Regions from separate parts of the Solibacillus sp. FSL H8-0523 genome, predicted to be linked through region 3. Evidence: a T-box and tRNA genes for the amino acid it is inferred to sense, from the RefSeq annotation. Region 3 holds a T-box; the other regions hold tRNA genes.
The links. The T-box of region 3 lies ahead of serS (serine--tRNA ligase). A T-box ahead of a tRNA ligase gene usually reads a tRNA of that ligase, here a tRNA-Ser.
Positions count from the first base shown of each region.

Region 1: it has a tRNA-Ser gene. The T-box ahead of serS (serine--tRNA ligase) is inferred to sense a tRNA for this amino acid. The anticodon was not compared.
Region 2: it has a tRNA-Ser gene. The T-box ahead of serS (serine--tRNA ligase) is inferred to sense a tRNA for this amino acid. The anticodon was not compared.

Region 1 is NZ_CP150291.1:3,553,044-3,563,193, forward strand. Features, by position in the region: gene trmL (tRNA (uridine(34)/cytosine(34)/5-carboxymethylaminomethyluridine(34)-2'-O)-methyltransferase TrmL) at 5-478, opposite strand; gene queG (tRNA epoxyqueuosine(34) reductase QueG) at 498-1,625, opposite strand; gene NSQ62_RS17795 (phenylalanine--tRNA ligase beta subunit-related protein) at 1,718-2,407, shown strand; gene NSQ62_RS17800 (hypothetical protein) at 2,411-2,929, shown strand; gene NSQ62_RS17805 (LD-carboxypeptidase) at 3,264-4,175, opposite strand; gene NSQ62_RS17810 (DMT family transporter) at 4,303-5,184, shown strand; gene nagB (glucosamine-6-phosphate deaminase) at 5,211-5,942, opposite strand; tRNA gene NSQ62_RS17820 (tRNA-Leu) at 6,221-6,302, opposite strand; tRNA gene NSQ62_RS17825 (tRNA-Cys) at 6,354-6,427, opposite strand; tRNA gene NSQ62_RS17830 (tRNA-Gly) at 6,433-6,507, opposite strand; tRNA gene NSQ62_RS17835 (tRNA-Gln) at 6,513-6,587, opposite strand; tRNA gene NSQ62_RS17840 (tRNA-His) at 6,615-6,690, opposite strand; tRNA gene NSQ62_RS17845 (tRNA-His) at 6,731-6,806, opposite strand; tRNA gene NSQ62_RS17850 (tRNA-Trp) at 6,832-6,905, opposite strand; tRNA gene NSQ62_RS17855 (tRNA-Tyr) at 6,915-6,998, opposite strand; tRNA gene NSQ62_RS17860 (tRNA-Thr) at 7,006-7,081, opposite strand; tRNA gene NSQ62_RS17865 (tRNA-Phe) at 7,090-7,165, opposite strand; tRNA gene NSQ62_RS17870 (tRNA-Asp) at 7,188-7,263, opposite strand; tRNA gene NSQ62_RS17875 (tRNA-Met) at 7,267-7,341, opposite strand; tRNA gene NSQ62_RS17880 (tRNA-Val) at 7,361-7,436, opposite strand; tRNA gene NSQ62_RS17885 (tRNA-Glu) at 7,460-7,534, opposite strand; tRNA gene NSQ62_RS17890 (tRNA-Ser) at 7,548-7,639, opposite strand; tRNA gene NSQ62_RS17895 (tRNA-Asn) at 7,650-7,725, opposite strand; rRNA gene rrf (5S ribosomal RNA) at 7,740-7,855, opposite strand; rRNA gene NSQ62_RS17905 (23S ribosomal RNA) at 7,967-10,150, opposite strand, start outside.
Region 2 is NZ_CP150291.1:3,214,507-3,224,656, reverse strand. Features, by position in the region: rRNA gene NSQ62_RS16210 (23S ribosomal RNA) at 305-3,232, shown strand; rRNA gene rrf (5S ribosomal RNA) at 3,298-3,413, shown strand; tRNA gene NSQ62_RS16200 (tRNA-Val) at 3,428-3,503, shown strand; tRNA gene NSQ62_RS16195 (tRNA-Thr) at 3,514-3,589, shown strand; tRNA gene NSQ62_RS16190 (tRNA-Lys) at 3,597-3,672, shown strand; tRNA gene NSQ62_RS16185 (tRNA-Leu) at 3,691-3,775, shown strand; tRNA gene NSQ62_RS16180 (tRNA-Gly) at 3,820-3,894, shown strand; tRNA gene NSQ62_RS16175 (tRNA-Leu) at 3,901-3,989, shown strand; tRNA gene NSQ62_RS16170 (tRNA-Arg) at 4,008-4,084, shown strand; tRNA gene NSQ62_RS16165 (tRNA-Pro) at 4,090-4,166, shown strand; tRNA gene NSQ62_RS16160 (tRNA-Ala) at 4,173-4,248, shown strand; tRNA gene NSQ62_RS16155 (tRNA-Met) at 4,271-4,344, shown strand; tRNA gene NSQ62_RS16150 (tRNA-Ile) at 4,351-4,427, shown strand; tRNA gene NSQ62_RS16145 (tRNA-Ser) at 4,448-4,540, shown strand; tRNA gene NSQ62_RS16140 (tRNA-Met) at 4,700-4,774, shown strand; tRNA gene NSQ62_RS16135 (tRNA-Asp) at 4,778-4,853, shown strand; tRNA gene NSQ62_RS16130 (tRNA-Phe) at 4,859-4,934, shown strand; tRNA gene NSQ62_RS16125 (tRNA-Gly) at 4,938-5,011, shown strand; tRNA gene NSQ62_RS16120 (tRNA-Ile) at 5,023-5,099, shown strand; tRNA gene NSQ62_RS16115 (tRNA-Asn) at 5,111-5,186, shown strand; tRNA gene NSQ62_RS16110 (tRNA-Ser) at 5,198-5,288, shown strand; tRNA gene NSQ62_RS16105 (tRNA-Glu) at 5,290-5,361, shown strand; gene NSQ62_RS16100 (MBL fold metallo-hydrolase) at 6,086-7,069, shown strand; tRNA gene NSQ62_RS16095 (tRNA-Val) at 7,409-7,484, shown strand; tRNA gene NSQ62_RS16090 (tRNA-Thr) at 7,495-7,570, shown strand; tRNA gene NSQ62_RS16085 (tRNA-Lys) at 7,578-7,653, shown strand; tRNA gene NSQ62_RS16080 (tRNA-Leu) at 7,672-7,756, shown strand; tRNA gene NSQ62_RS16075 (tRNA-Gly) at 7,801-7,875, shown strand; tRNA gene NSQ62_RS16070 (tRNA-Leu) at 7,882-7,970, shown strand; tRNA gene NSQ62_RS16065 (tRNA-Arg) at 7,989-8,065, shown strand; tRNA gene NSQ62_RS16060 (tRNA-Pro) at 8,071-8,147, shown strand; tRNA gene NSQ62_RS16055 (tRNA-Ala) at 8,154-8,229, shown strand; tRNA gene NSQ62_RS16050 (tRNA-Met) at 8,252-8,325, shown strand; tRNA gene NSQ62_RS16045 (tRNA-Ile) at 8,332-8,408, shown strand; tRNA gene NSQ62_RS16040 (tRNA-Ser) at 8,429-8,521, shown strand; tRNA gene NSQ62_RS16035 (tRNA-Met) at 8,681-8,755, shown strand; tRNA gene NSQ62_RS16030 (tRNA-Asp) at 8,759-8,834, shown strand; tRNA gene NSQ62_RS16025 (tRNA-Phe) at 8,840-8,915, shown strand; tRNA gene NSQ62_RS16020 (tRNA-Gly) at 8,919-8,992, shown strand; tRNA gene NSQ62_RS16015 (tRNA-Ile) at 9,004-9,080, shown strand; tRNA gene NSQ62_RS16010 (tRNA-Asn) at 9,092-9,167, shown strand; tRNA gene NSQ62_RS16005 (tRNA-Ser) at 9,179-9,269, shown strand; tRNA gene NSQ62_RS16000 (tRNA-Glu) at 9,271-9,342, shown strand; gene NSQ62_RS15995 (NUDIX domain-containing protein) at 9,424-10,050, shown strand; gene NSQ62_RS15990 (DUF4179 domain-containing protein) at 10,086-10,150, opposite strand, start outside.
Region 3 is NZ_CP150291.1:22,322-32,471, reverse strand. Features, by position in the region: gene tadA (tRNA adenosine(34) deaminase TadA) at 1-417, shown strand, start outside; gene NSQ62_RS00100 (YwaF family protein) at 428-1,114, shown strand; gene NSQ62_RS00095 (hydroxymethylglutaryl-CoA lyase) at 1,136-1,987, opposite strand; gene serS (serine--tRNA ligase) at 2,124-3,416, opposite strand; T-box leader at 3,514-3,730, opposite strand; gene NSQ62_RS00085 (PLP-dependent aminotransferase family protein) at 3,885-5,279, shown strand; gene asnB (asparagine synthase (glutamine-hydrolyzing)) at 5,324-7,144, opposite strand; gene NSQ62_RS00075 (D-alanyl-D-alanine carboxypeptidase family protein) at 7,256-8,590, opposite strand; gene guaB (IMP dehydrogenase) at 8,735-10,150, opposite strand, start outside.

The sequences.
Region 1 (10,150 bases), 610 kb from region 3:
TTTCTTATTTTAACCCAGGATAATTTTGCTGACGCAGCGCTTCGTAAATAACAATCGCTGCGGTATTCGATAAGTTCAGAGAACGCACATGGTCACTTTGCGGAATACGCAAGCACATATGTGCACGCTCCTGTGCAAAGTCTTTTGGTAAGCCCGTTGTTTCACGACCGAACATGAAGTAAATATCACGCGCGGTATCGCTAAAATCATGCGTTGTAAATGGCTCATCACTATACGTTTCGATTAAATACACTTCTCCATCTTTACTATATTCAATGAAGTCCTCTAATGAATCGTGGTACACCACATTCACATGCTCCCAGTAATCAAGGCCAGCACGTTTTAACATTTTATCGTCTGTTGAAAAGCCTAATGGGCGGATTAAATGTAGAGATGTATTGGTACCAGCACATGTACGGGCGATATTGCCTGTGTTTGCTGGAATTTCTGGTTGGTATAAAACAATATGGTTTGGCACTTTTTATCCTTCTTTCTTCTTATAACAGTGTTAAGCCCTTGTCAATTTCGGCGAGCACTTCTTCATCTTTTTCTAATGCTTTTGCTTGTAGCAGTATCTCTTCGGCACCTGCTGCTCCAATCTTCCCGATTGCCCAAGCGGCCGTCCCTCGTAGTACGGGGCGCTCGTCTTTTTGTAAAACGGTGATTAAATCAGGCAGTGCACTCTCTTCTTTAAAATGAGCGAGCGCTAAAATCGCATTACGCTGAATCGGTTTTTTACCGCGCCATGAGCCGGATACATGCCCGAATTTCGCCTTAAATTCCTTATTGGATATCGATAATAACGGCTGAAGTAACGGTTTTGCGAGTTCAGGATCTGGTGTGAATTCCTCATGGATCCAGTTAATCTTGCCTTTATTTTTCGGGCACACCGTTTGGCACGTATCGCAGCCATACAAACGATTGCCGATTTTAGTGCGGAATTCATCCGGTAAAAAGCCCTTTGTTTGTGTTAAAAAGGCAATACAGCGCTGTGAGTTGAGTTGTCCTGGTGCAACAATCGCCCCTGTCGGACACACATCAATGCATAGCGTACAGTCCCCGCATTCATCCTCAATCGGTGTTGACGGCGCAAACGGAATATTAGTCATCACTTCCCCTAAATACACATACGAGCCAAACTCCGGTGTAATGATGGAACAGTTTTTCCCGACCCAGCCAATCCCCGCGCGTTCGGCAACAGCACGGTCGACAAGCTCTCCTGTATCGACCATCGATTTTAACTTCACACCTGGCACGTGCTCCACTAGCCATGCTTCAATAAGCTGCAATCGCTCACGTACTGCAGTATGATAATCCACACCCCAAGAAGCCCGACAAAAAATCCCGCGGCGCTCACCTTTCTTCCCTTGTGGCGCATTGTCCATACGTGACGGGTAAGCAAGCGCAATGGCAATAATACTTTCTGCATCCTCTAGTAAACGCAGTGGCTCCGTACGTAAGTTTACGTCCGATTCCTCAAAGCCTGACTGATACCCAAGCTCCTGCTGGCGACGCAGTCTATTTTTTAATTCATGAAATGGTGCCGCCGTTGTAAATCCAATTTTATCAACACCAATCGAATTTGCATATTCAATTAACTGTGCTTGAAGCTGCGTGACGTTCATTTGCCCAGCTCCTTTCATTTCTCACAAATAATTATAGTAAATTTTAGTAATTTCTAGCGTAATCCATTACAATAAGTAATAGGTGATGACGTATGAAACTTTCAATTAACGAAAAAATCTTTCAACAAGCCGAACAATTTAAAATCGGCCTTATCCATTATAACAAAATTACAGTGGCAGAATCTCCTCAAATGATTAAAGGCCGCACACAACTTTATCAGGAAAATTTATTTTTTGAATTACAAGATACGCCCGTAGCGGAACGCGCGGGCATTAAAGAATGGCGCCAACTTTGGAAAGCGTTTGGTGCGGATCCAAATCGTTATCGCCATTCAGCCGAAAGCTTAATGCGTAGAATCGCAAAGCAAAATTATTTAACCCCGTTTCACTCGGCGGTTGATTTAAATAATTTCTTCTCGCTTCAATACGAGCTACCGATTGGGATTTACGATACACATGCAATCGACGGTGCTATCGAAATCGCACTTGGGGATGAGGACACGGGCTACGAAGGCTTAAATAGCCGCTATAATTCCTTACACAACATTTTGTATTCACAAGATGCGCTCGGTGCATTTGGTAGCCCCTTTGTCGATTCAACGCGTACCGCAGTGACAGAACGCACAACCGACGCTCTGCAAATTTTTTATTTACAGCCTTCTCTTTCTACAGAGAAATCCGAGCAGCTACTAAAGAGCGCGGGCAATATGTTCACGCAAATTAGCGGTGGCGAGTACAAAATAGCGCTATTATCAAAGGATCAACCGACTATTGAATTTTAAGGAGTGTTTCATTTGAGTATTAACTTAGCAGAAGCCGTAAAATTAAAAAGTATTATTACGAAAAAAATTCAGGAACTCAACACTTCGGTGCACCAAGTAACACATGTGGTGATCGAAAAAGGACAAGAACCGAAACAACCTGCATTAACACTTGAAAAACTCGAAACAGACTTAAAGCAACTCCGTTATGATTCACGCAAGCTTGATGCGCTCATTTACCGCGCAAATATTAACAATACCATTACGTTTAACGACGAGGAAATGCCCATCGTGGAATCTATTGAACTTGCTACTCAACTGCGCGCTGAAGCCGCATTTTGTAAAAGGCTAGGCATGGAAGACAAAGAATCGTACTTCCACTCTGTCGGGGACACAATGCTCTACCGTGTTGCGCTGTACGAGCCACTTGACTATTTAAACCGTGCAAACGAGCTTGAAAAACAAGCACATCGCCTATCAAACGCTATCAATGCGAAAAACTACCAAGTTGAAATTGACTTTGATGATGCAAATTATTATTAAGCCCTAGGGCGGTGAGACTCCAACCTAGGTAATAACGAGCACCCCATTTGCAATTTGCAAATTTAACTTAGATCAAACCAATCAACATTTACCTGTTACCTTGTTACCTTTAACCAATGACCAACTATTGTCAAAGCTAACAACTCAATGTACTTTTTGATTTCGCTCGTTATTAAAAGGCCCTCTCGTCACTTCTGTGATAAGAGGGCCTTTGCTTTTAAATTTGTACATCATTGATTTGTTTATCAAGGTCTTCCGTTAACTGACGTGAATTCGGGAAAATAAAAAGGTATGCCGATGAAGCAATTCACGACATACCTTTTTTTTTATCATTTTATTGAACGCCTGGTAAAATGCGTAATGTTTTTTCATCCGCGTCTAAAATCGCATCCACACCTAGTGGAATTGCGATATTTGGTGTACAATGGCCGATTTTGAACCCGGCTACTGTTGGTTTTTGAAGTGGCTTTAAATAGTCAGTAATCATCTGAATAACGTCTTCATAACGATATGTGTCATCTGGCATATTAAAGTCACCAATAACAAAGCCTGCTGCCTGTTCAAGCTTTCGTGCTAAGCGCAGATGATTCATCATATGATCGAGCTGTTCAATCGACTCTCCGATATCCTCCAGCACGAGAATTTTGTTACGTACATCGATTTCAAACTTCGTACCTAATGTCCCTATAATACGATTCAAGTTACCACCCGTTAACCCTCCGCGTACAGCGCCACCCACAATAGTTGTTAGCGGGGCGATACTTTCCGTATACTCGATTTCAATCGGCTGGAAAAGCTGCTGGAACATTTTTTGTGACAATTCATCCAGCTCCCCTTGTGGACTAGAAAGCATCGGTCCATGGAACGTAACTAAATTCGCAAACTCATTTACTTGCGTATGTAAAGCCGTCACATCTGAAAAGCCCCAAATAATTTTCGGATTGTCCTCTAATAATGGGTAGCTAATTTTGTCGACAATACGTGCAATGCCGTAGCCACCTTTTACTAAAAAGATTGCCTTCACTTCCGGGTCTTGCACCATCGCATGAAAATCTGCAATACGCTCTTCGTCTGTTCCTACTAAGTAACCCGCACCGCTCTGAATGGTATTTCCTAATTTATAACGTAAGCCAAGCTGTTCTAGAAATGCAAGCTTGTCTCCTAATGCCTCCTGCTGCAGTGGGCTACTTAAATTCACTAACCCCACGATATCACCTTGTTGTAATCTTGCTGGTCGAATTTTCATTACTTTGACCTCCTTTTGCTACTGTCGTTATTGTATCATAGCGTTTTACGTAAAGCGTATTGCAAATGCTCCCTGGGTGTCCCTATAATAAATAAAATCAATTTCCAATTTAAGGAGTACCTTTACTATGAAATTTCCACCACAAGCATTGCTCGTCTTCGCTACCTTATTATGGGGCGGTAACTTTGTAATCGGACGTGCGGTTGCTGGCGATATTCCGCCGATTACACTTGCATTTCTACGCTGGATTGTCGCCTTTATCATCTTTTTCCCCATTGCCTATAGCCGTACCAAAAAGGAATGGCCAATGCTAAAAAAGCATTTTGGTGCCGTCCTTATTTTAGCATTAACCGGGGTTGCTACATTTAATACGCTCGTTTATATTGGCCTGCATTACACTACGTCCATTAATGCATCCTTAATGAACTCATCAACGCCAATTATTATTTACATACTTAGTTTTATTTTCTTAAAGGAACGTTTAACGAAGTTTCAGTTATTTGGAACACTCTTGTCACTAGCGGGTGTGCTATTCATCATTTCAGGCGGTTTAATGGAAAGCTTACTTGCCTTTTCATTTAACAAAGGGGACCTAATTGTATTAGTCGCTGTCATTTGTTGGAGTGTGTATTCATTACTAATTAAGAAATACGCAGGCAAGCTACCAGGCTACTCAACGTTCTTAGTGACCATTGCACTTGGCGCACTCATGTTACTCCCATTTACCGGATATGAGCTGTTAACGACGTCTCAAGCGATTACTTGGGGTGCTTCTACAATTGGTGCTATTTTCTATGTCGGGATCATTGCCTCGATTGTTGCGTTCCTAAGCTGGAATACGGGCGTTGTCGCATTAGGGGCCAACAAAGCCGGGATCTACTTAAACTTCATTCCAGTGTTTGCGACAATTTTTGCTGTTCTGTTTTTAGATGAACAATTACTCATGGCACAAATTATTGGAGGGATTGCCGTTATTGCCGGAGTATTTATTACGACCATTAAAAAATGAGGAGTGCATTTAAGCACTCCTCATCATTATTTTACACCTGTATAAATCACTGTTACATCTTTGTGATTGTGCAGGGCACTTGCTGGGAAGTCCTCTGTCACTTCACCGCTACGCAGACGATCCATGGCTTCCTGCTTTGATGCACCTGAAATTAATAAAACGACTTTCTTCGCATTCATGATTGTTTGAATACCCATTGTAATGGCATATGTTGGCACTTCATCGATTGAATTGAAATAAATTTTATTCGCATCACGTGTCGACTCTGTCAGTTCTACAACATTTGTCCCTAATGTAAATGGTGTACCTGGCTCATTAAAACCAATATGTCCGTTTATGCCAATACCTAATAGCTGAATATCAACACCACCAGCTGCCTCAATCATCTCATCATAGTGCGCGGCAGCCGCTTGTAAGTCCGCTGTATCCCCTTTTGGCACATGGATATTCTCACGCTTCATATCAACGTGATTAAATAGATTTTGATCCATATAGTAATGGTAGCTCGCTTCATTTGTAGGATTAATCCCAACGTATTCATCTAAGTTGTAAGACTGTGCCTGTTCAAATGAAATTTCTCCAGCTTGATACGCCTCAACTAGTTCTTTATAAAAGCCTTCTGGTGTCCCACCTGTTGCTAAACCTAATACCATTTTTGGATTGTGCTTTAATTCCGCTTTAAACATATCCGCCGCAAGCTTGCTCATTTCCTCGTAATTTGCTGCTTCAATCCATTTTAAATTTACTACTGCATTCATTCCATTACCTTCTTTCATCTATTCATAATTTCAGTTATTTAAATTAAATTCGTTAAATCCATTTCTCACATCATCATGTCAATTCTAAAGTAATTCTTTCTAACATGCTATAAAAAAACACGTAGTATTTCAGTTAAAAACACAATTATTCTGTTTGTAAAGGAGATTTTCTGTTTCAATCTCTATTTGAAGGAAACTCCAATAAAAAAAGACCCCTAGTATAAATACTAGAAGTCTTCATTTGATAAGGTTTTTGGCAATTCACCTTATCGATCTGATACCGATAGTCGGGGTCGAACCGACACTCCCGAAGGAACCGGATTTTGAGTCCGGCGCGTCTGCCAATTCCGCCATATCGGCAAGAAAATGGGTATAAAAAAAATCGGCTTAACCGATTTGATCTAAAAAATATGGAGGCGGCAACCGGATTTGAACCGGTGGTAGAGGTGTTGCAGACCTGTGCCTTACCACTTGGCTATGCCGCCATATTTGGAGCGGAAGACGAGGTTCGAACTCGCGACCCCCACCTTGGCAAGGTGGTGTTCTACCACTGAACTACTTCCGCAAAAATGGCTGGGGAACCTGGATTCGAACCAGGGCATGACGGAATCAAAATCCGTTGCCTTACCGCTTGGCTATACCCCAAAAATTTCATATTTATTATATTAAGAATGGGGCGACTGATGGGAATTGAACCCACGAATGCCGGAATCACAATCCGGTGCGTTAACCACTTCGCCACAACCGCCACTATCATATAATTTTACTTCTTAAACCTAAATAAAGAATGGGGCGACTGATGGGAATTGAACCCACGAATGCCGGAATCACAATCCGGTGCGTTAACCACTTCGCCACAACCGCCATTATACTTATTTGAATCTTAAAATGGCAGGGGCAGTAGGAATCGAACCCACACTGACGGTTTTGGAGACCGTAGTTCTACCTTTAAACTATGCCCCTGTAAAGATATGGTGGAGGGGGACGGATTCGAACCGCCGAACCCTAAGGAGCGGATTTACAGTCCGCCGCGTTTAGCCACTTCGCTACCCCTCCAGGGTAATGGTGCCGGCGAAAGGAGTCGAACCCTCGACCTACTGATTACAAGTCAGTTGCTCTACCAACTGAGCTACACCGGCAACATATATGGTGGGTTTGGACGGAATCGAACCGCCGACACTTAGAGCTTCAATCTAATGCTCTACCAACTGAGCTACAAACCCACGTATGTAATAATTAAAAAAATGGCGGTCCCGACCGGGATCGAACCGGCGATCTCCTGCGTGACAGGCAGGCATGTTAACCGCTACACCACGGGACCATTTGGTTGCGGGGATAGGACTTGAACCTATGACCTTCGGGTTATGAGCCCGACGAGCTACCACTGCTCCACCCCGCGACAATACTATTTAATTAAATGGTGGAGGATGACGGGCTCGAACCGCCGACCCCCTGCTTGTAAGGCAGGTGCTCTCCCAGCTGAGCTAATCCTCCATGCTGGATATAAAAAATATAAATGGTGACCCGTACGGGATTCGAACCCGTGTTACCGCCGTGAAAGGGCGGTGTCTTAACCACTTGACCAACGGGCCATACTAAATTGCCTGGCGGAGAGTAAGGGAGTCGAACCCTTGATACAGTGTTACCCGCATACACGATTTCCAATCGTGCTCCTTCGGCCTCTCGGACAACTCTCCAAGATTTAGATGGCTCCGAAGGCAGGACTCGAACCTGCGACCTGCCGGTTAACAGCCGGATGCTCTACCAACTGAGCTACTTCGGAATAATTATATACTAGCCTAGCGACGTCCTACTCTCACAGGGGGAAACCCCCAACTACCATCGGCGCTAAAGAGCTTAACTTCCGTGTTCGGTATGGGAACGGGTGTGACCTCTTTGCCATCATCACTAGACTATTCGAAAGACATTATTTATTATATTATGTATAACTTATTCAGTCAAGCATTTTTTAATATTTTTATTCTTTCAAAACTGGATAAACGGTTCATTGATGTTCATAAATTGTGGTTAAGTCCTCGACCGATTAGTATTCGTCAGCTCCACACATCACTGCGCTTCCACCTCGAACCTATCTACCTGATCGTCTTTCAGGGGTCTTACTTACTTGCGTAATGGGAAATCTCATCTTGAGGGGGGCTTCATGCTTAGATGCTTTCAGCACTTATCCCGTCCACACATAGCTACCCAGCGATGCTCTTGGCAGAACAACTGGTACACCAGCGGTGTGTCCATCCCGGTCCTCTCGTACTAAGGACAGCTCCTCTCAAATTTCCTACGCCCACGACGGATAGGGACCGAACTGTCTCACGACGTTCTGAACCCAGCTCGCGTACCGCTTTAATGGGCGAACAGCCCAACCCTTGGGACCGACTACAGCCCCAGGATGCGATGAGCCGACATCGAGGTGCCAAACCTCCCCGTCGATGTGGACTCTTGGGGGAGATAAGCCTGTTATCCCCGGGGTAGCTTTTATCCGTTGAGCGATGGCCCTTCCATGCGGAACCACCGGATCACTAAGCCCGTCTTTCGACCCTGCTCGACTTGTAGGTCTCGCAGTCAAGCTCCCTTATGCCTTTACACTCTACGAATGATTTCCAACCATTCTGAGGGAACCTTTGGGCGCCTCCGTTACTCTTTAGGAGGCGACCGCCCCAGTCAAACTGTCCGCCTGACACTGTCTCCTACCCCGCTAAGGGGCATGGGTTAGAAGTTCAATACAACCAGGGTAGTATCCCACTGACGCCTCCTCCGAAGCTGGCGCTCCGGGATCTCTGGCTCCTACCTATCCTGTACAAGTTGTACCAAAATTCAATATCAGGCTACAGTAAAGCTCCACGGGGTCTTTCCGTCCTGTCGCGGGTAACCTGCATCTTCACAGGTACTATAATTTCACCGAGTCTCTCGTTGAGACAGTGCCCAGATCGTTACGCCTTTCGTGCGGGTCGGAACTTACCCGACAAGGAATTTCGCTACCTTAGGACCGTTATAGTTACGGCCGCCGTTTACTGGGGCTTCAATTCGCAGCTTCGCTTGCGCTAACCACTCCTCTTAACCTTCCAGCACCGGGCAGGCGTCAGCCCCTATACGTCACCTTACGGTTTTGCAGAGACCTGTGTTTTTGCTAAACAGTCGCCTGGGCCTATTCACTGCGGCTCTCTCACGCTTGCACGCTAACAGAGCACCCCTTCTCCCGAAGTTACGGGGTCATTTTGCCGAGTTCCTTAACGAGAGTTCTCTCGCACACCTTAGGATTCTCTCCTCGACTACCTGTGTCGGTTTGCGGTACGGGCACCTCTCACCTCGATAGAGGCTTTTCTTGGCAGTGTGAAATCAGGAACTTCGTCCATACGGACTCGTCATCACAGCTCAATGTTAAAGTATGCGGATTTGCCTACATACACACCTTACTGCTTGAACACGCGCAACCAACGGCGTGCTTACCCTATCCTACTGCGTCCCCCCATTTCTCAAACGGTGAGGAGGTGGTACAGGAATATCAACCTGTTGTCCATCGCCTACGCCTATCGGCCTCGGCTTAGGTCCCGACTAACCCTGAGCGGACGAGCCTTCCTCAGGAAACCTTAGTCATACGGTGGACGGGATTCTCACCCGTCTTTCGCTACTCATACCGGCATTCTCACTTCTAAGCGCTCCACCAGTCCTTCCGGTCTGACTTCAACGCCCTTAGAACGCTCTCCTACCACGCATCCATACGGATGCATCCACAGCTTCGGTGAATCGTTTAGCCCCGATACATTTTCGGCGCAGCGTCACTCGACCAGTGAGCTATTACGCACTCTTTAAATGATGGCTGCTTCTAAGCCAACATCCTGGTTGTCTAAGCAACGCCACATCCTTTTCCACTTAACGATTACTTTGGGACCTTAGCTGGTGGTCTGGGCTGTTTCCCTCTTGACTACGGATCTTATCACTCGCAGTCTGACTCCCGTGTATAAATATCTGGCATTCGGAGTTTGTCTGAATTCGGTAAAGCGAGATGCCCCCCTAGTCCAAACAGTGCTCTACCTCCAGTATTCTCAATCACGAGGCTAGCCCTAAAGCTATTTCGGAGAGAACCAGCTATCTCCAGGTTCGATTGGAATTTCTCCGCTACCCACACCTCATCCCCGCACTTTTCAACGTGCGTGGGTTCGGGCCTCCAGTAAGTGTTACCTCACCTTCACCCT
Region 2 (10,150 bases), 950 kb from region 3:
ATTATTTCGGAAATCTTTCCATGGGAAAGATACTCATTAACGTTTGCTGTTCAGTTTTGAAGGTTCATTCTTAATTGAATGAGATACTTCAAAAAAATATTTGCTCCTGTCGCTAGCGCTATCGTCGCAAAGCTGCATGAAGCGAATTCAGCGAAGTTCAGTCATGAAGTGATTGAAGTCAGCTGCTTTGTTCTTTGAAAACTGGATAAAACGACATTGATAAGTAATAAACAAACAATAGATCAAGAAATTGGTCGTGCAATATCCTTAAAATCTTAAATCTTCTGATTTAAGTTTAACTTTTGGTTAAGTTAATAAGGGCGCACGGTGGATGCCTTGGCACTAGGAGTCGATGAAGGACGGCACTAACACCGATATGCCTCGGGGAGCTGTAAGTAAGCTTTGATCCGGGGATTTCCGAATGGGGGAACCCACTATCTTTAATCGGATAGTACACTCACGTGAATTCATAGCGTGTTTGAGACAGACGCAGGGAACTGAAACATCTAAGTACCTGCAGGAACAGAAAGAAAATTCGATTCCCTGAGTAGCGGCGAGCGAAACGGGAAGAGCCCAAACCAAAGAGCTTGCTCTTTGGGGTTGTAGGACACTCAATACGGAGTTACAAAAGAATGATTTAGGCGAAGCGACTTGGAAAGGTCCGCAAAATAAGGTAAAAGCCCTGTAGCCCAAAAGTTATTCCCTCCTGAGTGGATCCTGAGTACGGCGGAACACGTGAAATTCCGTCGGAATCCGGGAGGACCATCTCCCAAGGCTAAATACTACCTAGTGACCGATAGTGAACCAGTACCGTGAGGGAAAGGTGAAAAGCACCCCGGAAGGGGAGTGAAATAGATCCTGAAACCGTGTGCCTACAAGTAGTTAGAGCCCGTTAATGGGTGATAGCGTGCCTTTTGTAGAATGAACCGGCGAGTTACGATTACGTGCGAGGTTAAGTTGAGAAGACGGAGCCGCAGCGAAAGCGAGTCTGAATAGGGCGAATTAGTACGTGGTCGTAGACCCGAAACCAGGTGATCTACCCATGTCCAGGGTGAAGGTGAGGTAACACTTACTGGAGGCCCGAACCCACGCACGTTGAAAAGTGCGGGGATGAGGTGTGGGTAGCGGAGAAATTCCAATCGAACCTGGAGATAGCTGGTTCTCTCCGAAATAGCTTTAGGGCTAGCCTCGTGATTGAGAATACTGGAGGTAGAGCACTGTTTGGACTAGGGGGGCATCTCGCTTTACCGAATTCAGACAAACTCCGAATGCCAGATATTTATACACGGGAGTCAGACTGCGAGTGATAAGATCCGTAGTCAAGAGGGAAACAGCCCAGACCACCAGCTAAGGTCCCAAAGTAATCGTTAAGTGGAAAAGGATGTGGCGTTGCTTAGACAACCAGGATGTTGGCTTAGAAGCAGCCATCATTTAAAGAGTGCGTAATAGCTCACTGGTCGAGTGACGCTGCGCCGAAAATGTATCGGGGCTAAACGATTCACCGAAGCTGTGGATGCATCCAATAGGATGCGTGGTAGGAGAGCGTTCTAAGGGCGTTGAAGTCAGACCGGAAGGACTGGTGGAGCGCTTAGAAGTGAGAATGCCGGTATGAGTAGCGAAAGACGGGTGAGAATCCCGTCCACCGTATGACTAAGGTTTCCTGAGGAAGGCTCGTCCGCTCAGGGTTAGTCGGGACCTAAGCCGAGGCCGATAGGCGTAGGCGATGGACAACAGGTTGATATTCCTGTACCACCTCCTCACCGTTTGAGAAATGGGGGGACGCAGTAGGATAGGGTAAGCACGCCGTTGGTTGCGCGTGTTCAAGCAGTAAGGTGTGTATGTAGGCAAATCCGCATACTTTAACATTGAGCTGTGATGACGAGTCCGTATGGACGAAGTTCCTGATTTCACACTGCCAAGAAAAGCCTCTATCGAGGTGAGAGGTGCCCGTACCGCAAACCGACACAGGTAGTCGAGGAGAGAATCCTAAGGTGTGCGAGAGAACTCTCGTTAAGGAACTCGGCAAAATGACCCCGTAACTTCGGGAGAAGGGGTGCTCTGTTAGCGTGCAAGCGTGAGAGAGCCGCAGTGAATAGGCCCAGGCGACTGTTTAGCAAAAACACAGGTCTCTGCAAAACCGTAAGGTGACGTATAGGGGCTGACGCCTGCCCGGTGCTGGAAGGTTAAGAGGAGTGGTTAGCGCAAGCGAAGCTGCGAATTGAAGCCCCAGTAAACGGCGGCCGTAACTATAACGGTCCTAAGGTAGCGAAATTCCTTGTCGGGTAAGTTCCGACCCGCACGAAAGGCGTAACGATCTGGGCACTGTCTCAACGAGAGACTCGGTGAAATTATAGTACCTGTGAAGATGCAGGTTACCCGCGACAGGACGGAAAGACCCCGTGGAGCTTTACTGTAGCCTGATATTGAATTTTGGTACAACTTGTACAGGATAGGTAGGAGCCAGAGATCCCGGAGCGCCAGCTTCGGAGGAGGCGTCAGTGGGATACTACCCTGGTTGTATTGAACTTCTAACCCATGCCCCTTAGCGGGGTAGGAGACAGTGTCAGGCGGACAGTTTGACTGGGGCGGTCGCCTCCTAAAGAGTAACGGAGGCGCCCAAAGGTTCCCTCAGAATGGTTGGAAATCATTCGTAGAGTGTAAAGGCATAAGGGAGCTTGACTGCGAGACCTACAAGTCGAGCAGGGTCGAAAGACGGGCTTAGTGATCCGGTGGTTCCGCATGGAAGGGCCATCGCTCAACGGATAAAAGCTACCCCGGGGATAACAGGCTTATCTCCCCCAAGAGTCCACATCGACGGGGAGGTTTGGCACCTCGATGTCGGCTCATCGCATCCTGGGGCTGTAGTCGGTCCCAAGGGTTGGGCTGTTCGCCCATTAAAGCGGTACGCGAGCTGGGTTCAGAACGTCGTGAGACAGTTCGGTCCCTATCCGTCGTGGGCGTAGGAAATTTGAGAGGAGCTGTCCTTAGTACGAGAGGACCGGGATGGACACACCGCTGGTGTACCAGTTGTTCTGCCAAGAGCATCGCTGGGTAGCTATGTGTGGACGGGATAAGTGCTGAAAGCATCTAAGCATGAAGCCCCCCTCAAGATGAGATTTCCCATTACGCAAGTAAGTAAGACCCCTGAAAGACGATCAGGTAGATAGGTTCGAGGTGGAAGCGCAGTGATGTGTGGAGCTGACGAATACTAATCGGTCGAGGACTTAACCACAATTTATGAACATCAATGAAACGTTTATCCAGTTTTGAAAGAATAAATTCTTTCAACTTAATAAGTGAAGTGGCGATGGCAAAGAGGTCACACCTGTTCCCATACCGAACACAGAAGTTAAGCTCTTTAGCGCCGATGGTAGTTGGGGGTTTCCCCCTGTGAGAGTAGGACGTCGCTTCGCTTATTTAATACCCAGGAGGATTAGCTCAGCTGGGAGAGCACCTGCCTTACAAGCAGGGGGTCGGCGGTTCGAGCCCGTCATCCTCCACCATTTCTAAAATGCCGGTGTAGCTCAGTTGGTAGAGCAACTGACTTGTAATCAGTAGGTCGAGGGTTCGACTCCTTTCGCCGGCACCACTTTAGAGAGCCATTAGCTCAGTTGGTAGAGCATCTGACTTTTAATCAGAGGGTCGAAGGTTCGAGTCCTTCATGGCTCACCAGTTTTATATTTGTCTGCTGCGGGTGTGGCGGAATTGGCAGACGCACTAGACTTAGGATCTAGCGCCGCAAGGCGTGGGGGTTCGACTCCCTTCACCCGCACCATTTTAATTTCATATACTGTCAGATAAAAATAGCTTATGCATTTTGCGGAAGTAGTTCAGTGGTAGAACACCACCTTGCCAAGGTGGGGGTCGCGAGTTCGAACCTCGTCTTCCGCTCCAAAAAATGCCGGGGTGGCGGAACTGGCAGACGCACAGGACTTAAAATCCTGCGGTGAGTGATCACCGTGCCGGTTCGATTCCGGCCCTCGGCACCATCTTTCAAATAAATAATTGCGCTCGTAGCTCAATTGGATAGAGCATCTGACTACGAATCAGAAGGTTGTAGGTTCAAGTCCTGTCGAGCGCACCATTTTCCGGAATGTAGCTCAGCTTGGTAGAGCACTTGGTTTGGGACCAAGGGGTCGTAGGTTCGAATCCTGTCATTCCGACCACTATATGGGGCCTTAGCTCAGCTGGGAGAGCGCCTGCCTTGCACGCAGGAGGTCAGCGGTTCGATCCCGCTAGGCTCCACCATAAATTAACCAATAAAGATCCTGGCTACCTAGCTCAGCTGGCTAGAGCATTCGGTTCATACCCGAAAGGTCGTGGGTTCGACTCCCTCGGTAGCCATCTTAAGGACCTTTAGCTCAGTTGGTTAGAGCAGACGGCTCATAACCGTCCGGTCACAGGTTCGAGTCCTGTAAGGTCCACCAGTAAATCATATAATTAACATGGAGGTATACCCAAGTTTGGCTGAAGGGATCGGTCTTGAAAACCGACAGGCGGGTAACACCGCGCGGGGGTTCGAATCCCTCTACCTCCTCCATAATTTACAGGTGAGAACAGCTCGAAAAAAGTTAAATAGTATTGTCGCGGGGTGGAGCAAATCGCTAAACGAAGATAGCGATTAGCAGCAACTGAGGAACGAAGTTGATGTCAACTAAGTAGAACTCAGAACAGGCGATAATAAACTTAATAATATTGTCGCGGGGTGGAGCAGTGGTAGCTCGTCGGGCTCATAACCCGAAGGTCATAGGTTCAAGTCCTATCCCCGCAACCAAATGGTCCCGTGGTGTAGCGGTTAACATGCCTGCCTGTCACGCAGGAGATCGCCGGTTCGATCCCGGTCGGGACCGCCATTTGTGGGTTTGTAGCTCAGTTGGTAGAGCATTAGATTGAAGCTCTAAGTGTCGGCGGTTCGATTCCGTCCAAACCCACCATTTGCGGGTGTAGTTTAGTGGTAAAACCTCAGCCTTCCAAGCTGATGTTGTCGGTTCGATTCCGATCACCCGCTCCAGTTTTTAAAAAGGGCCTATAGCTCAGCTGGTTAGAGCGCACGCCTGATAAGCGTGAGGTCGATGGTTCGAGTCCATTTAGGCCCACCATATAAGACTGTTCCGAAGTAGCTCAGTTGGTAGAGCATCCGGCTGTTAACCGGCAGGTCGCAGGTTCGAGTCCTGCCTTCGGAGCCATTTTTTTATTAGGGGAATTACTCAAGAGGCTGAAGAGGCGCCCCTGCTAAGGGTGTAGGTCGGGTAACCGGCGCGAGGGTTCAAATCCCTCATTCTCCGCCACGGCCCGTTGGTCAAGTGGTTAAGACACCGCCCTTTCACGGCGGTAACACGGGTTCGAATCCCGTACGGGTCATACATAGGCAGATAGAAAACGCTAAGCATTTATTCAAGTGCTTAGCGTTTTTTTGTGTTATAGAGGTTCATTAATGTCTTGTGTAAAAGTGAAGGCGCTCGCTTTTTTGGAGGCAAGCGTTAAAGTAATTTTTTTGCGAGAGGCTTTAAATTGTTACTTAGTATACATGATTAATTTCTTCTAACTGACGAATAGGAAGTTGGCAATTTGCTATGGTAATCTTGTCGGATTCAAGTATTGATGGTGTTTTAATGAATAGTTCAGCTTGAAAACCAGTCATAAAATTCTGTTCGAAATTGGTATGTACCGGTTGGGTAAATCCGAACTGTAGCAACTCTTTCTAATCTGTAAAGGGCTTTGACGGGATTGGCTAAGAGCGGTAAAGTTTTTTGTATATATAGTTCAGATTGATTAGCTACCTCAGCTTTAAATGCTAGAGTTTCTAAATAATTGCGCTGGACCTTCTACGGTTTCTATAGTACTAGCCTGTTTCCAGTGGAAATAATAAACTTCTGGTATTTCTAAGTTTGATAAAATAGTGCAACGAAGATAAATCCTTTGTTTGAAGTGCATGATGAGGGGTTACAAGCTACTGAAATTTAGAAGCTAACGCGTTTATAGTAGAACTCCTTTTCATATTTAATTAGAAACGATATACTTTTGTTCGATAGTAATTTATTATTCCGAAGATTATACCGTAAATGGGATTATGGAGGATTTAGAAATGAGTTCAATATTTGAATATAAAGGTAAAAAAGTGTATCCCATTATTTACCCAGAGAGATACGGACAAATGACCAATATCAATTGTTATTTATATGAGTCTCAAAATAGACTGACTCTAATTGATGCGGGAATAGATTCAGTTGAATACGAAACATTTTTTTATAAAAAGCTAGCTGAATATGGATTTGATTTAACGGATATAGATCAAATTATTTTAACGCATCATCATACTGATCATATTGGAATGGTTAATAAAATTATAGAGACAAAGAAAATGCCGGTATTTGCCCATCCTTCCGCAATAGAACGTTTAGCATTGACAGAACAATATCAGCATACTAAAATTCAATTTTTTGAGGAATTGTATACATACTATGGCTGCGAAGATCTCATGAAGACGCGTATAGAAAAAATGTATAAAACACTATATAATGATGAAGGTTTACGAATTCAAACATTTGTACAACCTATTCAAGCGCAGGATTTTATCGGGGATTTACTCGTTTTAGAGACACCAGGACATTCATTGGATTCGATTTCGCTATATGATCAACAAACAGACTGGCTATTTACAGGGGATTTAATTATTGAAAAAGGAACGACAAATGCACTCATTGATTTTGATGCAAACAAATCATTATTGCCGACAGTATGGCAGCAACGTAAATCGATTGAACAATGTTTAAACTTACATGTATCGACTGTTTTTGCTGGACATGAAGCAATTTTTGATAATTTTGAAGAAGTTGCGCAGGCGAATTTAGCGAAAATGGACTATAAGGTGCAACGGATTGTAAAGCAGGTAGAGCAGGGGAATGATACAATTTTAAAAATAGCAAACGCGATTTATGGACAATTAATGTATCAAATACCGACACTAATTTTTTCAGAGGTTATAGGTTATGTTAAGTATGCTGAAAAATTAGAGCGAATAGATAATGTTAAAAAAAATAAGCAGGTAATATTTAGAGTTTTGATATAATTATAAAATAACCTACAATTAAAGGGGATTTAACTGTAAGAATGAACGGATTCCCTTTGTAATTGGGCATTGTGACGTATTAATTTACTAATATAATAAAAAATATTTTATAAAAATGCAAAACAAGTGTTGAAAAAAATGGGTAATCATATTAAAATTTCGTTATGCCAAGTAATCGTTTTCATTAGGAAACAAGGCTAGTTACTGGGAAACTTTGAAGGAAATATTATTTTTAAAAAAAGTTTCAAAAAAGTATTGCATTGTTTCTCAAATGCTGATAATATAAATCTTGTCCTTAAGAGAAAGGACAAGCACTTTACAGTGTAACTTTAATACCCAGGAGGATTAGCTCAGCTGGGAGAGCACCTGCCTTACAAGCAGGGGGTCGGCGGTTCGAGCCCGTCATCCTCCACCATTTCTAAAATGCCGGTGTAGCTCAGTTGGTAGAGCAACTGACTTGTAATCAGTAGGTCGAGGGTTCGACTCCTTTCGCCGGCACCACTTTAGAGAGCCATTAGCTCAGTTGGTAGAGCATCTGACTTTTAATCAGAGGGTCGAAGGTTCGAGTCCTTCATGGCTCACCAGTTTTATATTTGTCTGCTGCGGGTGTGGCGGAATTGGCAGACGCACTAGACTTAGGATCTAGCGCCGCAAGGCGTGGGGGTTCGACTCCCTTCACCCGCACCATTTTAATTTCATATACTGTCAGATAAAAATAGCTTATGCATTTTGCGGAAGTAGTTCAGTGGTAGAACACCACCTTGCCAAGGTGGGGGTCGCGAGTTCGAACCTCGTCTTCCGCTCCAAAAAATGCCGGGGTGGCGGAACTGGCAGACGCACAGGACTTAAAATCCTGCGGTGAGTGATCACCGTGCCGGTTCGATTCCGGCCCTCGGCACCATCTTTTAAATAAATAATTGCGCTCGTAGCTCAATTGGATAGAGCATCTGACTACGAATCAGAAGGTTGTAGGTTCAAGTCCTGTCGAGCGCACCATTTTCCGGAATGTAGCTCAGCTTGGTAGAGCACTTGGTTTGGGACCAAGGGGTCGTAGGTTCGAATCCTGTCATTCCGACCACTATATGGGGCCTTAGCTCAGCTGGGAGAGCGCCTGCCTTGCACGCAGGAGGTCAGCGGTTCGATCCCGCTAGGCTCCACCATAAATTAACCAATAAAGATCCTGGCTACCTAGCTCAGCTGGCTAGAGCATTCGGTTCATACCCGAAAGGTCGTGGGTTCGACTCCCTCGGTAGCCATCTTAAGGACCTTTAGCTCAGTTGGTTAGAGCAGACGGCTCATAACCGTCCGGTCACAGGTTCGAGTCCTGTAAGGTCCACCAGTAAATCATATAATTAACATGGAGGTATACCCAAGTTCGGCTGAAGGGATCGGTCTTGAAAACCGACAGGCGGGTAACACCGCGCGGGGGTTCGAATCCCTCTACCTCCTCCATAATTTACAGGTGAGAACAGCTCGAAAAAAGTTAAATAGTATTATCGCGGGGTGGAGCAAATCGCTAAACGAAGATAGCGATTAGCAGCAACTGAGGAACGAAGTTGATGTCAACTAAGTAGAACTCAGAACAGGCGATAATAAACTTAATAATATTGTCGCGGGGTGGAGCAGTGGTAGCTCGTCGGGCTCATAACCCGAAGGTCATAGGTTCAAGTCCTATCCCCGCAACCAAATGGTCCCGTGGTGTAGCGGTTAACATGCCTGCCTGTCACGCAGGAGATCGCCGGTTCGATCCCGGTCGGGACCGCCATTTGTGGGTTTGTAGCTCAGTTGGTAGAGCATTAGATTGAAGCTCTAAGTGTCGGCGGTTCGATTCCGTCCAAACCCACCATTTGCGGGTGTAGTTTAGTGGTAAAACCTCAGCCTTCCAAGCTGATGTTGTCGGTTCGATTCCGATCACCCGCTCCAGTTTTTAAAAAGGGCCTATAGCTCAGCTGGTTAGAGCGCACGCCTGATAAGCGTGAGGTCGATGGTTCGAGTCCATTTAGGCCCACCATATAAGACTGTTCCGAAGTAGCTCAGTTGGTAGAGCATCCGGCTGTTAACCGGCAGGTCGCAGGTTCGAGTCCTGCCTTCGGAGCCATTTTTTAATTAGGGGAATTACTCAAGAGGCTGAAGAGGCGCCCCTGCTAAGGGTGTAGGTCGGGTAACCGGCGCGAGGGTTCAAATCCCTCATTCTCCGCCACGGCCCGTTGGTCAAGTGGTTAAGACACCGCCCTTTCACGGCGGTAACACGGGTTCGAATCCCGTACGGGTCATACATAGGCAGATAGAAAACGCTAAGCATTTATTTAAGTGCTTAGCGTTTTTTTGGTCCAATAAAACGGAGGATGAAGAAGATGACAGAATGTTTAGCGATTTTTAATGAACAATATAATAAAATAGGTACGGCATTGCGTGATGAAGTACATGAAAAGGGCTTTTGGCATGAAGTATTTCACTGTTGGGTGATTGAGAAGGTAGAAGATGAATGGATGATTTATTTACAGCTCCGTAGTCAATGTAAGAAGGATTATCCTGGTCAGTATGATATTACGGCTGCTGGCCATTTACTGGCAACCGAAACGGTTTTAGATGGTGTAAGAGAGTTAAATGAAGAATTAGGTTTAAATGTAACAGGTGATGAATTAAATAGCTTAGGCGTAATTGCTTATCAGATAGACGATAAGCAAATAAAGGATTATGAATTTGCGAATGTGTTTGTTTATGAAATCAAAAATGGCTTTGAGCGATTTCAAATTCAGCGAGAAGAGCTAGACGGGATATACCGAATGAAATTGCACCAGTTTTACGAATTAGCAAGTGGGGAGAAGGAGCAAGCACCTGTAACCGGTTACTATTATCAAGCAGATGTAAAAGTAAATGATCGTCAGGAACTAGGTTTAGATCAGATGCAAACATTGCCACAGATGTATAGCATGCCTTTTATAGAAAAATTACAAGTATGGATGAAATCAAAAGCGTAGTCGTGAAAAACAATTCATGACTACGCTTTTGTTAATTAATCGAGGATAGTAATTGTATCGGTTTGCATCTCAAGGAAGTACATATTTTTTATAAGCAAAT
Region 3 (10,150 bases):
GGCGCTGTACTTGTATACAAAGACGAAATTATTGCACGGGCCCATAATTTACGTGAAACGACCCAAAATGCGCTAACACACGCAGAAAGCATGGTCATTCAAGAAGCTTGTGAAAAAATTGGCAGCTGGCGATTAGAAGAAACAACGCTCTACGTCACATTAGAACCGTGTCCGATGTGTGCCGGTGCCATTTTACAATCACGTGTGCCTCGCGTTGTTTACGGTGCACGCGATCTAAAAGCGGGCTGTGTGGATTCGCTTTACCGACTTTTAAACGACCCGCGCTTTAATCATGAATGCATCGTTACAGAAGGTTTATTAGCGGATGAATGCGGACAAATTTTAACGGACTTTTTCCGCGCCTTACGCGAACGAAAAAAACAGGAGAAATTAATGCGAAAACAACGTGAAGAGTAGGTGATCAGGAATGAACGGATTTACGATTTTTGATTCAGTTCATCTAACATGGCTTATCGGTATCAGTTTGTTTTTTATTATCGCACTATATAGCTATCATTATTTTTCCACTAAACAGCAACAGTTTTTTCAAAAAATCATTTTTTGGCTGTTGCTGTTTTTGGAAATCACAAAGCAACTTTACTTAGTCATTACCGACCAATATTCGTATTGGAGCCCACCACTGCATTTATGTGGGCTTGGTATTTTTATCATTGGCTGGCATAGTTATTTCCCGAACCGGACAACGGCGACTTTACTCTTTACATTAACGTTACCAGGTGCCGCGATTGCGCTTTTGTTCCCTGGTTGGGCAGCTGATGCGGTTTGGAGCTTTTTACATATTCATAGCTTCGTATTTCATGCGTTACTCATTGTGTTTGTGTTAGTACTCGTGAAAGAACAGCAGCTGAAAACTCAGTTTCGCGACTGTTGGCGAGCCGTACTCTTTTTACTAGTCACCATCCCGATTATTTATGCTTATAACGCAAGATTCAACACGAACTTTATGTTTTTAAATAAGCCTGTAAAAAATACACCGCTACAATGGCTTTATGATGCATTTGGTGCCTCGGGGTATTTAGTGAGTTTAACAGGCGTGATTTTTATCATTTGGATTGTGCTTTATACACTGAAAACCATGAAAAAAAGTAGCTAATCTTCTAGCTACTTTTTGTCTTTATTTAAGCATTTTCGCATACAAAACGGCTTCTTTTAATTTCACTTCATCAATTCCGGTTTCAATACCCATTTCAGAAAAGAGCTGTACGACTTTCTCCGTTGCGACATTGCCTGTTGCACCAGGAGAAAATGGACAACCACCAAGACCTGCAACGGAACTATCAAACTTTGTCACCCCGGCTTGTAGTGCGGCTAGGATATTGGCATAAGCAAAACCATTGGTATCATGAAAATGCGCGACAAACGTCATTCCTGGAAAATCTCCTGTCAATTGTGAAAAACGCTCAAAAACGATTTTAGGGTTGGCCTGCCCATTTGTATCCCCAATCGAAATTTCATCAACCCCGTGCTCCGCAAAATGGCTAACCACCCGCTTCACCTGCTCGTAAGATACCGCCCCCTCATATGGACAACCAAAACACATCGACACATAGCCACGAATGAAGAGATTGTGCTGTTTCGCTTTTTTAAATACCTCTGCACATTCTGCTAAGGAATCTGCGATCGAACGATTAATATTTTTTTCATTAAAGGTTTCACTCGCACCGACAAAAACAGCAATTTGGGGAACGCCTACTTCAATTGCACGCGATAATGCCTTTTGATTTGGCGTTAATGCTAAAAATGTTATATCCAGCTCGCGACTGAAGTTTGCTAGTTCTAGTGCATCCTTCATTTGTGGTACCGCTTTTGGGTGGACAAAAGAAGCGGTTTCAATCCGTGAAAAGCCTGCTTGTGCTAATCGTTCAACGAGTTGCTTTTTTTGTTCTGTTTCAACAAATTTTTTTTCGTTTTGCAAACCATCACGCGGACCAACTTCAATAATTTCTACTTGCTTTGGAAACTGCACACAAAACACCCCTCGCTTAAATTCATTTGAAAATACATTAATTTCCTAGAATATAACAAATTTCACTGTGCACGTAAATGAATAGCCAAACAAAAAACACCAACCTACTGGAAAAAGTAAGCTGGTGTAAATATGATTATTTTGCAGAAATAACTTCCACGCCACCCATGTATGGACGTAACGCTTCAGGAATCACGACTGATCCATCTGCTGTTTGGTAGTTTTCTAAAATCGCAGCAACCGTACGACCAATTGCTAAGCCTGAACCATTTAATGTGTGTACATATTCTGGTTTTGCTCCTGCTTCACGACGGAAACGGATGTTGGCACGACGCGCTTGGAAATCTTCAAAGTTTGAACAAGAAGAAATCTCACGGTACATATCTTGCGCTGGAATCCATACTTCTAAATCGTATTTTTTTGCAGCGGTGAAGCCTAAATCAGCCGTACACATTTTTAATTTACGGTAAGGTAAGCCTAAAAGTTGTAATACTTTTTCTGCATGGCCAGTAAGAAGCTCTAATTGCGCATAAGAATCTTCTGGTTTTACAAAGCGTACTAATTCTACTTTGTTGAATTGGTGTTGACGAATTAAACCACGTGTATCACGGCCTGCAGAACCTGCTTCTGAACGGAAGTTTGCACTGTATGCAGTGAATGCTTGTGGCAAGTTTTCTGCTGCTAAAATTTCATCACGGTAATAGTTTGTTACTGGTACTTCAGCCGTTGGAATTAAGAAGTAATCCATTTCGTCTTCTTCACGTACTAGCTTGAATACGTCTTCCTCAAACTTCGGTAATTGGCCTGTACCTGTTAATGAATCGCGGTTAACGATTTGTGGAGGTAACATTTCTGTGTAACCGTGGTTATCAGAATGTAGGTCCATCATGAAGTTAATTAACGCACGCTCAAGTCGTGCGCCTAAGCCTTTATAGAATAAGAAACGGCTACCTGTAACTTTTGCGCCACGCTCGAAGTCTACAATATCTAAATCTTTCGCGATATCCCAGTGTGCTTTTGTTTCAAAATCAAATTGTGGCACGTCACCCCAAGTGTATTCTTCTACATTGTCATCCTCTTCTGTTCCAACTGGCACAGACTCATGTGGGATGTTTGGTAAGCGCATCATCATATCCTTGAACTCTTCTTCAATGGCATTTAACTCGGCATCTAATGCTTTAATTTCGTCGCCTACTGTACGCATACGTGCGATTACTTCTGTTGCATCTTCTTTGTTACGTTTCATGACAGAAATTTGCTCAGACACTTTGTTACGCTCTGCTTTTAACTCTTCTGTTTTTGCGATTAACTCACGACGCTTCGTATCAAGGCCTTCAAACTTATCTAAGTTCCCTAAATCCTCATTACGTGTAAGAAGCATTCGTTTTACTTCGTCAAAATTTTCACGGACACGTTTAATATCTAACATGTTCATTCCTCCTAAAGTTGATGAAATTGATGACCCTGAGCACTTTCGCGCGTTAACGTGTTAGCGAATTGAACACAAAAAAGCCCTCAATCCCTATAAAAGGGACGAGAGCTACCCGCGTTGCCACCCTAATTGAATAGAAAACATTCTATTCCACTTAAATCATAACGACTTTGGTCAGCCGGCCTTAATCTACTAACGTTTCGAAAAAGGCATCTCAAGGACGGATTCACAAGTGTTTTTATCAGCTTCCACCACCCGCTGACTCTCTTTGAAAAAACGCGCTTGCTACTACTTCCTATCATCGAATTCATTTATAAATTTACACTTACTGTACTATAAACCATACGTTATTGCAAGTTACCGCTAAAGTATTCAAGGATTTCACAAAAATAAGCTATACTTCCCTAGCATTGTTCATTATGATTAAAATTAACATTTTAAGCAAGTCAGTTGAGGAGGGTTTTTATGTTATTTTTCCAGCTCAATAAAGAACAAACAATTCCATTATACGAACAACTTTATATCGGTATAAAAAACGCCATCACCAATAATCAATTAGACGTAGGCACACGCTTACCATCAAAACGAGAATTAGCCGAATTTTTTACGATTAGTCAAACGACCGTCGAACTTGCCTATGCGCAGTTACAGGCAGAAGGTTATATTATGTCCAAGCCTCGTATTGGCTATTTCGTGGAGGAAGTGGATAGTTTACCTTACCGCGAAGCAGCGCCCATTTTACCACTTCAGCAAACGTTGCAGCAAACGACTTTTACAACCGATTTTTCAACGGCAAAAATTGATGAGGATGCTTTTCCATTTACGATTTGGCGTAAGTACGCAAAGGATGTACTCGACATGCCCTTCAAGCATTTACTACAAACGGGTGAACGCCAGGGAGAACTCGCCCTACGCATTGAAATTGCGAACTATCTTCATCAATCTCGTGGAATCCAGTGTCAACCAGAGCAAATTGTTATCGGTTCCGGTACCGAGCAACTGTTACCGATGATTTTAAAGCTACTTGAAGTGGATGTGTTATTAGCACTTGAAAACCCAGGCTATTCACCGATTCCAAGAACACAGCTCGCACAATTAGCAATTCCAATTGATGTTGATCAAGATGGGCTTATTATTGAACAACTCCAACAAACAAACGCCAATGTTGTTTACGTGACACCATCACACCAATTTCCAACCGGCGCTGTTCTATCTGCGAATCGCCGTACACAGTTATTAAAATGGGCCGCAAAAGAACCCGATCGCTATATTATTGAAGATGACTATGACAGCGAGTTTCGTTATATAGGAAAACCAATTCCTGCGCTGCAAGGTTTAGATCAACATGACCGTGTTATTTATTTAAGTACCTTTACAAAATCACTGATGCCGTCACTGCGCGTTGCTTATTTTGTGTTACCACCAACGCTTGTGTCTCGTTATCAAGAGCAGTTTAATTATTATTCATCGACCGTACCACGCTTTGAGCAACATATTTTAGCGAACTTTATGAAAGACGGACACTTTGCGAAGCATTTAAATCGCATGCGCAAAACGTATCGCAAAAAGCATGATAAATGCATTGATCTATTCACAACCTACTATCCGCAAATAACGATTTCAGGCGATGCTGCGGGTACCAATATGTTAATTTCATTTGAACATGAGCGATCAGAACTTGAATTACAAACAATCGCGCATGAACATGACATTTACATTTTGCCCTTATCCAATTACTATTTAACGGCTAAAATACCTTCTAAACGTTCCTTTTTATTAGGATTCGGCTATTTACCTCTTGAGGCAATCGAAACAAAATTACATGATTTAATGCAGATTTGGAGCATCTTAAAAAAGTAACTTCTTATTACACTATCTATTGTTATTTAACAATAGATGGTGCTTTATGTTGAAATAATATTAATTCGGTAATGCTCCACCCATTCATGCACTTGCATTAAATACGCTAGTAACTGCGGACCTGCCATCAGCTGGCCAAACCAGGGCACCTGAAATGACTTTCCACCACTGGCAATTAATTGTTCTAGTTGCGCACGATCGAACAACTCATGCAGCACAGAGTCTTTCTGTTGCAAGATTGCTGCTAACCGCTGCGAGACAAGCTTTGTATACAGTGGATGATACGTTTTAGGATATGGGTTTTTCTTGCGCTCTACCACTTCTATTGGTAACTCTGCACGAAAGGCCTGACGTAAAATTCCTTTCTCCATCGCACCACTATTTTTCATTTCCCATGGAATATTCCACACATAGTCAATGATTGTATGATCAGCAAACGGCACTCGCACCTCCACACCTGCCCCCATCGACATCCGGTCGTTACGCTCTAACAAGGTTTGCATAAAGAATTGATTATTTAAATAAAATAATTGCTGGCGCTCACGCTCTACTTGGTCGCCTAGAAATTCAGGCATTTGTGCGAGCGCTTCGTTGTATGTGTTCTCTAAATAGTCCGTTAACCGCAATTTCTTTTGCCAATGCTCACTCAGTAAGCCTTCACGTTCACTTGTTGCACGTAGCCAAGGAAATGCAGTTTGCTTTTGTGAATAAAACCATGGATACCCACCAAATACCTCATCTGCACATTCCCCCGACAACGCTACCGAATGCGTCTTTTTTATTTCCTTACAAAATAAATAAAGGGAACTATCAATATCCGCCATACTTGGCATATCTTTAAATTGTATCGCCTCTGTTAAGGCGTCGACAAGACTTTGTTGCTGTAATTCAATTTGTGTATGCTTTGTACCATACCGTTTTTGCATTTTTCCAATCCAAAATTCATCCTGTGTCGTTTGAAACGCATTCGTTTGGAAATGCTCGTTATTCTCTTCATAAGCTACCGAGTATGTTGCTAAAGTTTTATCAGTATAAGAAAGTTGTTTTGCTGCAATAGCAGTTAAAATACTCGAATCTAGACCACCTGATAACATTGTGCAAATGGGAACATCACTAATTAACTGACGACATACCGCATCAGAAACTAATTGATGTACTTTTTCTATCGTTTGCTGTTCATTGTCTTTATGTTCTCTACTTTCAATATCCCAATAACGTTGACGGGTCACCTTGTCACGCCTAACCACCATTATATGTGCAGGCTTCAATTCATGAATGCCCTTAAATATGGCATGACCCGTAATTCGTGAAGGTCCTAAACTCAAGAGTGCTGCAAGCCCATCCTCGTCTACTTCTGCTTTTACAGATGGGTGTGCAAGAAGCGCCTTAATTTCCGAAGCAAATAGCACCCCTGTACGATCTTCCACATAAAAAAGTGGCTTCACACCTAAGCGGTCACGACATAAAAACAGTTGTTCTAGGTCGGCATCCCATATGGCAAACGCATAAATCCCATTTAAATAGTCAACGCAGTGTTCTTTCCACTCAATATACGCTGTTACTATTACTTCTGTATCCGATGTAGAAAAAAAATGATACCCCTTCTCTTCTAACTGCTTACGAAGCTCGGCTGCATTATAAACTTCTCCATTATAAACAATTGTATACACACCTTTGGTCATCGGCTGTGAACCGGTTACTAAATCAATAATAGCTAGCCGCTTATGCCCAAGTAACGCATGTTTTGAAGCAAAATAACCCTCACTATCTGGGCCCCGATGTGCTAATGTTTCTGTCATTTTATTAATAAGCCGTTGCTCGGATATATCCTTGGTAAAATCAATAATTCCGGCAATACCACACATGCTCATCCCTCCATAACAACACTATATGAGTTCAGAGCTTAGACTAAAATTTGTCCAACAAAAAAAGAGCATTTTTATAAGTAGCTCACTTATAAAAACACTCTTACTAAATTATAAAGTTGGGTTTGCAAAACCAAAGACACCGTTCCATAAATTACTGAAGAAGTTACCGATTCCTTGGAAGAACAGTGAGAGCTTGCCTGCGCGCTCAACTGCTTCTGTTGTGACAACATCTGCTGTAATTTCAGAACCATCAATATAGCCGTAATCTGTGCCCTCTGTACGTTCAACGATGACTTGACCAACAACTTGATCCTTTTCAACTCCAGCTTCAAGCTCTTCTGTATTTAATACTAATGATGGTGAGTACGCATCTTTATCCGTGGTTTTTACCATCACTGTAATCGGTTCTTTCACAGCGATTTTTACGTCGTCTGCTTTCCCTTTTGTTACAGTAAGCGTTTTTTGCTCTTCAAATGTATAGTTTGCTGGAATAATTTCTTGTTTTGAAAATTGACCAAAACCGTAGTCAAATAATTTTGCTGTTGCATCAAAACGCGCTTTGTAAGAGCCTACACCTTTTGAATCTACCGCTTTCATGACAACTGCGATTAAGCGCGTATCGCCACGTTTCGCCGTACCTGTGAACGTGTGACCGGCAAAATCAGTTGTACCTGTTTTTAATCCATCTACACCTTCGTATTCATAGACAAGACCTGGTAACATGAAGTTCCAGTTTGACATGTTAATTGCATCTTCTGTACCTTCACGGAAAACCTTTTTTGGGATTTTCGCCGTTTCTAACATTTCAGGGTGATCTTTTAATAAATTATATGCTAATTTCGCCACCGATTTCGCGGGCATCACATTTTCATCATTTTCCCCTGTACCTGCTGGGTGCATACCCATTAAATCTGAGTTATTTAATCCTGTTGTGTTAACGAATTTATAGTTTTCTAAACCAAGCTCTTCTGCTTTTTTATTCATTAACTTTAAAAATTCAGCTTCTGTTCCTGCGATTGTCTCGGCGATTGCGATTGTTGCTGCATTGGCAGAATAGATGGCCATTGCTTCATATAATTCTTTAATCGAATATGTACCGTCTGCACGTAGTGGAACATTACTTAATAAACGATTATGAGAAAGTTTATGTGTATATTCGTTTACATTATATTGTTGCTCCCACGTAATTGAACCTTCTTTAATAGCATCTAATAATAAGTACTCCGTCATCATTTTCGTCATACTTGCAATACCTAAAGCTGTTTCTGCATTTTGCTCATATAAAATTTTTCCTGTGTCAGCATCTATTAATATTGCTGCGTCTACCGTTAAGCCTAAATCACCCGCTGCATTTGCCTTAGCAGGTGCTAACGTCAACATGCTTAAAAGTAATACAGGAATCAACATAAAGCTTAACATTGTTTGTTTATTTACCTTTTTCACAAAGCTACCTCCAAATTTTTTAATCTCTTGTCTACGTCATTTTATCATACATATATAGACGAATGTGCCCTGTTATTAATAAAAAAACGCTACTCTCATCAAGTTATGACGAAAGTAGCGTTTGAAAGGTTCATTTTATAATTATTACATTGAATAGTTTGGTGCTTCCTTCGTAATTTGTACATCGTGTGGATGTGACTCACGTAAGCCAGCACCTGTCATTTTAATGAATTGTGATTTTTCACGTAAGTATTCTAAATCAGGTGCTCCGCAGTATCCCATACCAGCGCGAATACCGCCGATTAATTGGTGAATTGTATCTGCTAAAGGCCCTTTGTAAGGAAGACGACCTTCAATACCTTCTGGCACTAATTTTTTCGCGTCTTCTTGGAAGTAACGGTCTTTTGAACCTTTTTCCATTGCACCAAGTGAACCCATACCGCGATAAACTTTGAAGCGACGTCCTTGGAAGATTTCTGTATCCCCTGGAGATTCAGAAGTACCTGCTAAAAGTGAACCAAGCATTACGATGTGACCGCCAGCTGCTAAAGCTTTTACGATATCACCAGAGTACTTAATACCACCATCAGCGATAATTGCTTTACCATATTCGCGAGCAACTGAAGCTGCATCGTATACTGCTGTAATTTGAGGTACACCAACACCTGCAACAACACGAGTTGTACAAATAGAACCTGGTCCAATACCTACTTTAACTACGTCAGCCCCTGCATCAAATAAAGCACGCGTACCTTCAGCTGTTGCTACGTTACCTGCGATAATGTCTAAGTTAGGATACGCTGTACGGATGTCTTTAATTGTGTTTAATACACCTTGAGAGTGACCGTGTGCTGTATCAATTACGATAATATCTACTTGCGCTTCCACAAGTTTTGCAATACGCATCATTGTATCTTTAGAAACACCTACTGCTGCACCAACTACTAAACGACCATGTTTATCTTTAGCAGCGTTCGGGAATTCGATTACTTTTTCGATATCCTTGATTGTGATTAAACCAGTTAATTTACCTTCATCATCAACGATTGGTAATTTTTCGATTTTGTATTGTTGAAGAATTTTTTCAGCATCTTCTAAAGTCGTTCCTACAGCTGCTGTAATTAAATCTTCCTTTGTCATAACATCATCAATTTTTAAAGAATAATCTGAAATAAAGCGTAAATCACGATTTGTAATAATCCCAACTAATTTTTGATCTTCCATGTTGTTTACAATAGGGACACCTGAAATGCGGTATTTGCCCATTAAGTGCTCTGCATCAAATACTTGATGTTCTGGCGTTAAGAAGAATGGGTTTGTAATAACACCGTTCTCAGAGCGTTTTACTTTTTCTACTTCTTCCGCTTGTTCATCAATGCTCATGTTTTTATGGATAATCCCTAACCCGCCTTGACGAGCCATTGCAATCGCCATTTTTGCTTCTGTAACTGTATCCATACCTGCAGAGATCATTGGAATGTTTAACTTAATGTTATCAGTTAATTGCACAGATAAATTAACGTCCTTTGGTAATACTTCAGAATGTGCTGGTACTAATAA